DNA from 4 places in the Xenorhabdus entomophaga genome. Region 4 is predicted to be linked to each of the others. Evidence: predicted binding sites of a transcription regulator. Region 4 holds the regulator's gene; each other region holds the start of a gene.
What was found. Region 4 encodes CRP, which controls carbon source genes, mostly activating them, when cyclic AMP is high. Its sites were predicted from a motif close to ATGTGANNNNNNTCACAT; they were not measured.
Positions count from the first base shown of each region.

Region 1: serA (phosphoglycerate dehydrogenase) is a predicted target of CRP. The motif match lies at 1,190-1,207, and genes of this name have one in related genera.
Region 2: AAC854_RS07570 (NupC/NupG family nucleoside CNT transporter) is a predicted target of CRP. The motif match lies at 1,352-1,369, and genes of this name have one in related genera.
Region 3: epd (erythrose-4-phosphate dehydrogenase) is a predicted target of CRP. The motif match lies at 950-967, and genes of this name have one in related genera.

Region 1 covers NZ_JBBMXH010000002.1:23,761-26,978, reverse strand. The annotation lists gene AAC854_RS00560 (LysR family transcriptional regulator ArgP) at 1-290, opposite strand, end outside; gene rpiA (ribose-5-phosphate isomerase RpiA) at 466-1,125, shown strand; gene serA (phosphoglycerate dehydrogenase) at 1,394-2,635, shown strand; gene AAC854_RS00545 (5-formyltetrahydrofolate cyclo-ligase) at 2,704-3,218, opposite strand, start outside.
Region 2 covers NZ_JBBMXH010000026.1:12,403-15,620, forward strand. The annotation lists gene AAC854_RS07570 (NupC/NupG family nucleoside CNT transporter) at 1-1,178, opposite strand, end outside; gene AAC854_RS07575 (TatD family hydrolase) at 1,530-2,300, opposite strand; gene AAC854_RS07580 (patatin-like phospholipase family protein) at 2,301-3,218, opposite strand, start outside.
Region 3 covers NZ_JBBMXH010000043.1:18,464-21,681, forward strand. The annotation lists gene tkt (transketolase) at 1-869, shown strand, start outside; gene epd (erythrose-4-phosphate dehydrogenase) at 1,181-2,200, shown strand; gene pgk (phosphoglycerate kinase) at 2,275-3,218, shown strand, end outside.
Region 4 covers NZ_JBBMXH010000109.1:6,167-9,384, reverse strand. The annotation lists gene AAC854_RS18470 (phosphoribulokinase) at 1-441, shown strand, start outside; gene crp (cAMP-activated global transcriptional regulator CRP) at 934-1,566, shown strand; gene AAC854_RS18460 (aspartate aminotransferase family protein) at 1,664-2,881, opposite strand; gene AAC854_RS18455 (aminodeoxychorismate synthase component II) at 3,001-3,218, opposite strand, start outside.

The DNA of each region.
Region 1 (3,218 bases), on a different contig from region 4:
ACCGCGAGGGAAAGCAACAGTGGTATCTCATTGCCATTTTCGTCACCGAGCCATTGTGCTTCCAGTAATTCTACCTGATGTAATAGCGCGAGCAGCTTTTGTCCTTGCTCTGTAGGTCGGGGTGGAACGGTGCGCACCAATAATGGCTGACCAAACAGATTTTCTAATTGTTTGATTCTCTGGGATACCGCGGATTGGGTGATACAAAGTTTTTGTGCCGCCCGCTCGAAACCACGTTCTCGGATCACTGCATCCAATGCTTGCAGTGACCTGTAATCAGGACGTTTCATTGAAAATAAAGTTCTCCGTTTTTACTCTTATTCTTGCGATCCAAACACCATTGCGATCTAAACAGCATTATGTGGCCTAGGTAGCACTATGCCATATTTTTTCATGGCGCGAGGTAATATTGTTTATACTAGCCGTCAGATTTTTCCTTGTAACTGTTTATAGGCTGTGATTGATATGACTCAGGATGAACTGAAAAAAGCAGTAGGTTGGGCGGCATTGGAATATGTTAAACCAGGCACAATCGTTGGTGTTGGTACGGGTTCAACGGCAGCGCATTTTATTGATGCGCTAGGAACTATCAAAGACAAAATTGAAGGTGCGGTGTCTAGCTCAGAAGCATCAACGGCAAAGCTGAAAAGTCTCGGTATTCCCGTATTTGACTGCAATGATGTTGACAGTTTGGATATTTATGTTGATGGCGCTGATGAAATTAACGATCAGATGCAAATGATCAAAGGGGGTGGTGCGGCATTAACCCGGGAAAAAATCATCGCTGCTGTTGCAAAGAAATTTATCTGTATCATTGATTCCTCTAAGCAAGTGGATGTACTGGGCCAATTTCCACTGCCGGTTGAAGTTATCCCAATGGCACGCGCTTATGTTACCCGTGAACTGGAGAAGTTAGGAGGAACCCCGGTTTATCGTGAAAATGTGGTAACTGATAATGGTAATGACATTCTGGATGTTCACAACCTTTCCATTGTTGAGCCAGCTGAATTGGAAGACAAAATCAATGGCATCGCCGGTGTGGTAACTGTTGGTCTTTTTGCCAACAGAGGTGCCAACGTAGTGCTGGTGGGTGCTGCGGACGGTGTCAGGACGATTAAAGAATAATCGTTTATTGGGGACAGAATATTCGTCCCCAAAATATTTTTATATTTATTAAAAAAAGAAAATTTGGTGATATCTATCACATTACCGACTAAAAAAAACTCAAAATCCTGCCTTTGACTTATAACGAATTATTTTACTTCGTGTAACAACTTATTTACTGTTTCTTATCCTGTTATATAAGCAATCGATTGTATTGCTGTTGTCGTTTTTTTTGTTATTTTGGTGATATCTATAGGCGTTATGAAGTTAGTACAACTAGGGCGGGCAAATGGTTAAGGTATCTTTAGAAAAGGATAAGATTAAATTTCTGCTACTGGAAGGCGTTCATCAAAGCACAGTAGACAAACTGAAAGCGGCTGGGTACAGCAATATTGAATATCATAAAGGGGCATTGGAACCAGAAGAACTGAAAGAGGCAATTCGTGATGCCCGGTTTGTGGGGATCCGTTCTCGTACCCAGTTGACTGAAGAAGTTTTTTCCGCAGCGGAAAAGTTGGTGGCTGTAGGATGTTTCTGTATTGGTACCAACCAAGTCGATTTGAAAGCCGCAGCAAAACGCGGTATTCCTGTATTTAATGCACCATTCTCCAATACCCGATCAGTCGCTGAAATGGTGTTGGGTGAGTTGCTGTTGTTATTGCGCCGTATTCCTGAGGCGAATGCAAAAGCACATAAAGGCGTATGGGATAAGCAGGCAAGGGGTTGTTATGAGGCTCGCGGAAAAAAACTAGGCATTATTGGTTACGGCCATATCGGTACACAGCTTGGTATTTTGGCTGAAAATATTGGTCTGAATGTTTATTTCTATGATATTGAAAATAAATTGCCATTAGGTAATGCACAGCAAGTTCATCATCTATCTGAACTATTGAATATGAGTGATGTTGTGAGCCTGCACGTACCTGAAACAGCCTCAACCAAAAATATGATTGGTGCAACAGAGCTGGAACTGATGAAACCAGGTTCAATTTTGATAAATGCTTCACGCGGCACCGTGATAGACATTCCCGCATTAAGTGACGCGTTGGAAATCGGGCATATTTCTGGTGCGGCGATTGATGTATTCCCAGAAGAGCCGGCAACAAACAGCGATCCTTTCATCTCATTATTAACAAAGTTTGATAACGTATTACTGACACCGCATATTGGTGGATCGACTCAGGAAGCCCAAGAAAATATTGGTGCTGAAGTCGGAGGTAAGCTAGTGAAATACTCTGACAACGGTTCTACGCTGTCTGCGGTTAATTTCCCTGAAGTTTCACTGCCTGTTCATGCCAAAGATACTAACCGTTTGCTGCATATCCATGAAAACCGCCCCGGTATCTTAACCAGCATCAACCAAGTGTTCACTGCTCAAGAAATCAATATTGAAGCACAATATCTGCGAACTGAAGGCGATATTGGTTATGTGGTTATTGATATTACGGTGCAGAGCACTGCTGAAGCTGAATTGGTATTGCAACAATTGAAAGCTTTGCCTGGCACAATCCGTTCCCGGTTGCTTTACTAATTCACCAAGAGTGAAAGAAGGGCTGTTGAATATTCAACAGCCCTTATTAACCAGTTAAAGATTCACGCTCATTTCCATACTTTTTCTGGTGTAATAATTTCCGGCAAAGGAATATCCCAACTTGCACTGGGTAATGTTTCCACTAGCTGGAAATTGTGTGCTAATCCTATCGGATAAAAGTGCTGTTGTTGCCATTTTGCGAGAGTCCTATCGTAGAATCCGCCTCCCATACCCAAACGTTGCCCTGTACAATCAAAAGCAACGAGTGGAATGAACATGACATCAAGTTCAGAAACAGGCAAAACCTGCCGGATATCCAGCGAAGGTTCTTCTATATTGAATTGATTCCGAATCAGGGGCGTATCGGCACAGTATCGCAGGAAAAGTAAGTGGTTCCGGCTGAAAGGATGCAATACTGGTAAATAGACTTGCTTGTTTTGTTGCCAGAGTTGTTGAATTAATGGGCGTGTATCCAATTCCCCATCGAAAGAGAGATACAGGGCAATTTTGTTAGCTTGCAGAACCTTCGGATGAGCCATGACTTGTTTGGCTGCTTGCAGGGCAAATTGCGCTTGTTGCTCGG
Region 2 (3,218 bases), on a different contig from region 4:
ATGTCACCGCGACGGCTTGGTGCCATACCACCTAAGCCACCCAGAAGAATCGCAACAGAGGACAAGTTAGCGAATCCACACAAAGCAAAAGAGATAATCGCTTTAGTATGTTCTGAAAGCACTTGCAGACCCGCAGCCCTAACCATATCGTCCGCTTCCAGATATTTACCAAAGTTCATGAACGCCACGAATTCATTGACGACTATTTTCTGGCCGATGAAAGAGCCAGCAATGGTTGCTTCATGCCATGGAACACCGATCAGATAGGCGATTGGTGCAAAAAACCAGCCTAAAACCAGTTCCATAGAGAATTGAGGATAATCGAACCAGCCACCAATTCCGCCTAAAATACCATTCAGCAAAGCAATCAATGCGGTGAATGCCAGCAGCATTGCGCCGACGTTCAGGGCTAATTGCATACCTGATGCGGCACCCGATGCAGCTGCATCGATGATATTTGCAGGACGATCTTCCGCCGCAATCAACGACATCGCATCAGCAGTATCGTGAGTTTTTTCTGTTTCCGGCACCATCAGCTTCGCAAACAGTAAACCACCTGGTGCGGCCATAAATGAAGCCGCAATCAGATATTCCAATGGAACGCCCATAGACGCATAGCCAGCCAGTACTGAACCCGAGACAGAAGCCAAGCCACCACACATCACGGCGAACAATTCAGATTGGGTCATCGTCGCAATATAAGGACGCACAACCAAAGGCGCTTCAGTGTGTCCTACGAAAATATTCGCAGTTGCAGACAGAGATTCAGTCCGCGATGTTCCCAATATTTTCTGCAATCCACCACCCAAAATTTTGATGATGAGCTGCATAATACCCATGTAATACAGAACCGCGATGAGTGAGGAGAAGAACACGATGACAGGCAGAACACGCAGGGCAAAAACAAAGCCACCGCCACCGAACAGTTCGAACATTTTGTCGGAAACCAATCCGCCAAAAATAAAATCTGTTCCTTTTTGACCGTATCCAATCACGTTGGAAACGCCTCTCGACATTCCCCCTAGAACGTCTTTACCGGCGGGTACATAAAGTACAAATGCCCCAACAGCAACCTGAATCAGAAAGGCGCCCAGGACAGTACGGATTTTAATGGCTCGATAGTTACTGGAGAAGAGTACTGCGATAAAAATCAGCACGGCCATCCCGATCAGGCTCATAAGGAGTTGCATTGGAAGAATCCCTGTTCACTGTATGAATAATAAAAAAATATGTCAGTTATTCTATAAGTTCCCACTGACATTGTGTGTGCGCCGATTATACCTAGTACTAAAAAGGAACAAGCAACTAACATCACAAATTAATACAGCAAAAAGTAATATAAAAACACAAAATGAGACATTCATCACATAAAACCACTTAATTTCGGTGGGATTAGATAATATTATGGAGAAAAGGCTAAAAAAAAGAATAAATAAGCAGGGAATATAAGTTAAGCATTATTAATGTTTATTTAAAACTTATTGTACTCTTCTGCGATTGAAGAATTTTTATCATTTTGTTGCTTAAAGTTAACCCAATGTAAATAATGCTACGCTATTCTGATAAATCTGGCTGGCAATTTCATCTGGGGATTCTTGGCGTAATTCACACAATATTGAAAAAACCTGTGCGACTCTTTCTGGACGATTTGGCTGTCCCTGAAATCCCGATAATGGCATGTCAGGCGCATCTGTTTCCAATACCAGAGATGACAGAGGCAATTGCGAAATGGTATTACGTGTCTTTTGTGCCCTTTCGTAAGTAATCGTTCCTCCAACACCAATATAAAACCCCAAACGTATAAAAGCCTGAGCCTGAGACAAACTCCCTGCAAAACCATGAATCACGCCTGTGCGTGGCAAATTCTGCTTCCGCAAGATTGCTGCTAATTGGTCGTGGCTTTTTCTGGAATGAAGTATCACAGGCAAATCATATTGCCTGGCTAACTTTATTTGCTCTTCCAACACATTTTTTTGTTTTTCAAACTGTGGCTCCGGCATATAAAGATCCAGACCAATCTCACCTACCGCCACACATTTGGCACTTTTCTTCTGTAGCTGCCGCTCCAACTCGTCCAGATGCACGTTTTGGTGTTCACGAATATAGAGTGGATGTAAGCCAAAAGCAGCATAGATTGAGGGATAATTCTCTGCCAACGTGGCAATCCTCCGGAAATTCATTTGGCTCACCGAAGGTACGATAATTTTTCCCACGCCCATTTGTTTGGCTTGTTCCAGACTTGTTGTTTCATTACCCGCAAAAGGAGGAAAATCAAAATGACAATGTGTATCAATAAACATCTACTTATCCAGACTATCCACAATGAGCGACTCTGTTGCCTGTGCATTATCAATCACATCAGGTACAGGGTTCTCTGCTATCGAATGGTTGGCATGATTCAGAAAATGGTTTCGCCGGAAACAATTACGATTGATGCCATCGGCGTTTAAGCCACTGCGGCACACGCCATAACTCCTACGTTCTGTGTGACCAAACTTTCCACCCACAAATGTATGCCCGATCGTTGCCAAAAAATACCGCCCACAACGCCTTCCTAAATGATAATCCTGATTTAATGCGCTGATTCGGCTTCCCAATGCCATGGCAGACAGGGGGGCAGGTGGGTAAATTTCAAAAATTTGTACATCATCCGGTGGATTCTGGATAAATTTCTGTGTCCGGTGGTAACTCTGAGCATGGAGATTGAGCATTTTCACCATTTTTTGCAAACTACTGGTTTCCAACCAACGCTCCATACGCTTGAGCCATTGAGGCGTATAATACAGTTGTGAAGGCACTGTCCGGATAACAACAATCGTATCTGCACCACGGCGATAGGCTTCTTGCACAGGTATCGCATCGCTAATACCGCCATCTTGATAAATAACATCACCAAGTGTCACACCATTACGATAAAAACCGGGAATAGCACTGGAGGCTTTTACAATGTTCATCCAGTTTTTATCATCAGGATGCAAATAATCTGCTGCAAAATCATCAGCGCGACAGGCACACATATAGAATTCGCGTCCGGCATCGAATTGACGCATTGCCACAGAAATATTAAGGGGTAACTGCTCAGAGATGGTATCAATATACCAATCGAGATCGATCAAGTGCCCACCGCGAACAAAACGAAAAGGGTTAAAAAAAGCGGGATCTGTAGTATAACGATTGATCACTCTACGGGCATAACCCGGTTGACCACAAATATAGGC
Region 3 (3,218 bases), on a different contig from region 4:
TGGGTGGTTCCGCTGATCTGGCACCAAGTAACCTGACCATGTGGTCTGGTTCTAAGCCACTGAACGAAGTTCAGGACGGTAACTACATTCACTACGGTGTACGTGAATTCGGTATGTCTGCCATCATGAACGGTATCGCACTGCATGGCGGTTTTGTGCCTTATGGCGCAACATTCCTGATGTTTGTTGAATATGCCCGTAATGCAGTCCGCATGGCGGCATTGATGAAAATTCGCAGCATCTTCGTTTATACCCACGATTCCATCGGACTGGGTGAAGATGGCCCAACCCATCAGCCAGTTGAACAAATCGCCAGCCTGCGCGTAACGCCAAACATGAGCACATGGCGTCCATGTGATCAGGTTGAATCTGCGGTTGCATGGAAATATGCGATTGAGCGCAAAGATGGCCCAACTTCGCTGATCTTCTCCCGCCAGAATCTGGCACAGCAGGCGCGTACTGCTGAGCAACTGGCGAATATTGAGAAAGGTGCTTACATCCTGAAAGATTGCGCAGGTCAGCCTGAATTGATCCTGATTGCAACAGGCTCTGAAGTCGAACTGGCTGTGAAAGCGGCTGAACAACTGAGTGCAGAAGGCCGTCAGGTTCGCGTTGTTTCCATGCCATCCACTGATGCTTTTGATAAGCAGGATGCGGCATACCGTGAAGCAGTACTACCTGCGGCGGTTTCTGCCCGTGTTGCCATCGAAGCGGGTATTGCTGATTACTGGTTCAAATACGTTGGTATCAACGGCGATATCGTCGGTATGAAAACCTTCGGTGAATCTGCTCCTGCTGATGCTCTGTTCAAAGAGTTTGGTTTCACTGTTGAAAACGTGGTTTCCAAAGCGACCGCTCTGCTGAAATAATCGGCAAATTATTCTCTTAAGCGCATTCGAATCAATTTAGGAGCGAATGCGCTCTTTTTTTATTCAATTTTTCCTCTACAGTGTGATGAATGGCGCTTGCCATTATGCTTTTTTTCTCGTAATCTGCTTTTATAATAGCTGAACCGTTTCAGTTCGGTGCGTAAAATCCATAAATTCAGTGCGTAAATCAGAGTGAAAAAATGTCTTGTCTGTCACAATCTGGTTAATTTTGTGATGAATTATCCGTACAAGCAGCAGTTGCTCAGTTATCCTAAGCGGTTGCATGACTACAGAGACATTCAGGGAGTAACATGACTATCAGGGTAGCGATTAACGGTTTTGGGAGAATAGGGCGAAGTGTCTTGCGTGCTATTTACGAATCCGGGCGTCGGGCTGAAATTTCAGTGATCGCTATTAATGAATTGGCAGATGCGGAAGGCATTGCTCATTTATTGAAATACGATTCCAGTCATGGGCGTTTTGCATGGGATATACGCCTGAATAATGATTTATTGCAAGTAGGAGATGACAGTATTCGGCTGTTTCATCAGCAGGATATTTCAGCTTTACCGTGGAAAGAACTGGGCATTGATATCGTGCTTGACTGTACGGGTAAGTATGGTGAGCGGGCAGATGGAGAAGCTCATATTGCCAGTGGCGCCAGAAAAGTTCTGTTTTCTCACCCGGGAGGAAATGACTTGGATGCAACCGTGGTATATGGTGTCAATCACCATTCATTGGTTGCGGAAGATTGTATTGTTTCCAATGCATCCTGTACAACAAACTGCATCATTCCCATCATCAAAGTGTTAGATGATGCGTTCAATATTGAATCTGGCACGGTGACAACCATCCATGCGTCGATGAATGATCAGCCAGTGATTGATGCGTATCACCGTGATTTACGTCGAACCCGGGCGGCCAGCCAATCCATCATTCCTGTTGATACAAAATTGGCGGCGGGCATCACTCGTATTTTCCCCAAATTCAGTGATCGGTTTGAGGCGATTTCGGTACGAGTGCCCACGATTAACGTGACAGCCATTGACTTAAGCGTGACAGTCCGTGCCGCAGTGAAAGTTGGCGATGTGAACCGGCTCCTGCAAAAATCAGCTCTCAGAGAGTTTCATGGTATAGTGGATTACACTGATTTGCCGTTAGTTTCAACGGATTTTAACCACGATCCCCACAGTGCCATTGTTGATGGAACACAAACGAGGGTCAGCGGTAATCACCTGATCAAAACCCTCGTATGGTGTGATAATGAATGGGGCTTTGCTAATCGCATGATTGACACGGCGCTGGCAATGGCCGCAACCGGTTTCAAATAATCATTTGTTATGCCACAAACGGTACATAGCAGAAGATTGAGTAATTTTATAAAGAATCAATGAGAGGATTCACCATGTCTGTAATTAAGATGACTGATTTAGATCTGGCGGGTAAACGCGTATTGATCCGTGCTGATCTGAATGTGCCTGTAAAAGATGGCAAAGTGACTTCTGATGCACGTATCCGTGCGTCTTTGCCGACGATTGAGGCTGCGTTAAATCAGGGAGCCAAAGTCATGGTTACTTCTCACCTGGGACGCCCGACTGAAGGAGAATACAACGAAGAGTTCTCTCTGAAACCTGTCGTTGATTACCTGAAAGAAGTACTTTCTTCTCCTGTTCGTCTGGAAAAAGAGTATCTGGATGGTGTTGAAGTGTCGGAAGGCGAATTAGTTGTTCTGGAAAACGTTCGCTTCAACAAAGGTGAGAAAAAAGACGACGAAACATTATCGAAGCACTATGCAGCACTGTGTGATGTGTATGTCATGGACGCTTTTGGTACAGCTCATCGTGCTCAGGCATCAACTCATGGCGTGGCTAAATTTGCCCCAATCGCCTGTGCTGGCCCGCTGCTGTCTCGTGAACTGGAAGCGTTGGGTAAAGCGCTGCATAACCCGGCTCGCCCAATGGTGGCGATTGTGGGTGGTTCTAAAGTCTCAACCAAACTGACTGTGCTGGATTCACTGTCCAAAATTGCTGATCAACTGATCGTGGGTGGCGGTATTGCCAATACTTTTGTTGCCGCAGAAGGGCATAATGTTGGTCGTTCACTGTACGAAGATGATTTGATCCCAGAAGCGAAAAAACTGCTGGAAAGCTGTGATATTCCGGTTCCTACTGATGTTCGTGTTGCGACTGAATTTTCTGAAACCGCGGAAGCGACGCTGAAATCAACCAGTGAAATTAAAGACGAAGAACAAATCCTTGATTTGGGCGATGCGTCTGCTGAACGTCTGGCCGAAATCCTGAAAGATGCCAAAACCATTCTGTGGAATGGCCCTGTGGGTGTTTTTGAATT
Region 4 (3,218 bases):
GCCAGCCATGTTGACCTGCTGATTGGTGTTGTGCCTATCGTTAACCTTGAATGGATACAGAAACTCATCCGTGACACCAGCGAACGCGGGCATTCCAGAGAAGCCGTTATGGATTCCGTTGTCCGCTCAATGGATGACTATATCCGCTATATCACCCCCCAGTTTTCACGCACCCACATAAATTTCCAGCGCGTTCCTACGGTTGATACATCTAACCCCTTCTCCGCCAAGGCTATTCCGTCACTGGACGAAAGTTTTATCGTGATTCGATTCCGTGACCTAACCCAAATTGATTTTCCATATTTACTGGCGATGCTTCAGGGTTCATTTATTTCCAGTATAAATACCATTGTTGTTCCGGGTGGAAAAATGGGACTGGCGATGGAGTTAATTATGGCGCCGATCGTTAAGCAATTACTGGAAGGCCAAAAAATTTCATGACCTAAACTGCATTTTATTTTAAATAAAGCAGACAACAAAAAATAATGTTGTCTGTTTTATTTAAATAAATAAGTCGTTCTTGCAATAATAAAGTGGCTGATAAAAATCAGTTTTAGCCAGAACAGTGAAGCTGCATAAAGCTCATCACTACGGAAACGCTGTTCAGAATTAATAAATATACTGTCAATAAAATAACCTCTCTAAACAGATTTCTGGTAATCTGGCAACCGGTTTAATATGCTGAAGCGATACAGGGGAAGACAGAAACGTTTTCCTGTGTTACAAACAAGGTTACAAGCGAGATTGGCAAGTTATATGGGGTGAGATCAATATGCCATCACTTTGGCATTCTTATAATCCATATAAAATTCCTGCTTGTCAGTTTTTCAGCAAGTTAATATGTTAAGCTATTGACTTTATAAAGCTAGCCTGAAGAGAAACCATCTGTTTCTCACATCATAAAGGCAGAAATAACAACAGAGGATAAAGCGAATGGTTCTCGGCAAGCCACAAACAGACCCTACTCTTGAATGGTTTTTGTCACACTGCCATATTCACAAATATCCATCCAAGAGCACGCTTATTCATCAAGGTGAGAAAGCAGAAACGCTTTACTACATTGTTAAAGGTTCGGTTGCTGTTCTAATAAAAGATGAAGAAGGTAAAGAAATGATCCTCTCTTATTTAAATCAGGGGGATTTCATTGGTGAACTTGGATTATTTGAAGAGGGGCAAGAACGTACTGCATGGGTGCGAGCCAAAAGCGCCTGTGAAGTGGCTGAAATTTCCTACAAGAAATTTCGCCAGTTAATTCAGGTTAATCCTGACATTCTGATGCGTTTATCTGCTCAGATGGCAAGTCGTCTACAAACAACTTCCGAAAAAGTAGGCAACCTGGCCTTTTTGGACGTTACAGGCCGTATCGCCCAGACGCTGCTCAATCTGGCTAAACAACCTGATGCCATGACTCACCCTGATGGTATGCAAATCAAAATTACCCGTCAGGAAATTGGGCAAATTGTGGGTTGCTCCCGTGAAACAGTCGGTCGCATTCTTAAAATGCTGGAAGATCAAAGCCTGATCTCTGCACATGGTAAAACTATTGTTGTTTACGGAACACGTTAGTTCCCGATAAACCTGAAATTCAGCCAGTGCAATTTATTACATCCGCACTGGCTTTTTTTGTTGCTTCTCCCGGCCGTTATTTTATTGATTCAACCATTTATTGATTTAACCATCGCGATATCGCCATATCCAACCGCGCCATGCCTTCTGTTATCTCATCCTCAGCGATAATTAATGATGGCGTAAAGCGTAAGATACTGTCTCCCGCACTCAATAGCATCAATCCGTGTTCCGCCACTTGCTGCAATATCTCTCCGGCCTTGCCTTGATACTCCACTTTCAATACAGCGCCAATAAGCAACCCTTTTCCACGGAATTCATGAAAGATGCCGTATTTTTGGTTCATCTTTTCCAGTGCATGAATGATCATATCGTGGCGTTTTTCCACTCCCGCCAATACTTCTGGTGTGTTGATGATATCCAAAGCGGCACAACCGATAGAACAAGCCAACGGATTGCCTCCATAAGTTGTTCCATGCGCGCCTGTTTCCATCGCTGTCGCAATCGTATCTGTCGTTAGCATCGCACTAATCGGAAAGCCTCCTCCCAATGCTTTTGCCGTCGTCAGAATATCCGGTTGAACACCATAATGCTGATAAGCATACAACTTGCCTGTACGCCCCATTCCACTCTGGACTTCATCAAAAATCAGTAGCGCCTGATGCTTATCACATAACTTCCGCACCCCATAAAGAAACTCTGCCGTTGCAGGCATAACACCACCTTCTCCCTGAATCGGCTCCAGAACAACGGCACAGGTGTCATCATCGATTACCGCTCTGACAGCATCCAGATCATTAAAAGGAACGTGTACAATATCCGCTGGTTTAGGCCCGAACCCTTCGGCATATTTCGGCTGTCCTCCCACCGAAACAGTGAAAAATGTGCGTCCATGAAACGCATGATGAAAAGCAATAATTTTGGTTTTATGGGGATGATGGCGGGTAATCGCGTAACGACGGGCCAGTTTAAATGCCGCTTCGTTAGCTTCCGCTCCGGAGTTAGCGAAAAATACTCTCTGTGCAAACGTTGCATCAATCAACTTTTTCGCTAAAGTTAAGGCGGGTTCATTGGTGAAAATATTGCTGACATGCCACAATTTTTCACCTTGCTGTTTCAGAGCCGCTACCAAGGCCGGATGGCAGTGCCCCAGAGCCAAAACAGCGATACCACCGGCAAAATCGATATATTCTTTGCCCTGCTGATCCCAGACCCTGCTACCTTGCCCTTTGACAGGAATAAAATCCGCTGGCGCATAAATTGGCAACATAACCTGATCATAAGTATTCCGGCTATTTGCTGTGTTTTCTAGCATTTCCCTCACCTTATTTTTCTATTTGCCACACCGAAGTGAAATAATAGTCACTAAATATGAATAAAAAATCAAATAGAGGCAAATAAAAAAACGAGTGAGGGATTACCGATAATATCCGGCTAATACTTAAGAAAATTATTCAACAACTCATGTCCCTGCTCACTAAGAATACTTTCCGGGTGAAATTGCACCCCTTCCAATGGCAAAGTACGATGACGTATTCCCATAATTTCATCCACATCGCCATTGCGCTGACTCCATGCCGTCACTTCAAATGACGCAGGAAGCGTTTCAGCAGCAATCACCAGCGAGTGATAACGTGTAACGGTCAGTGGAT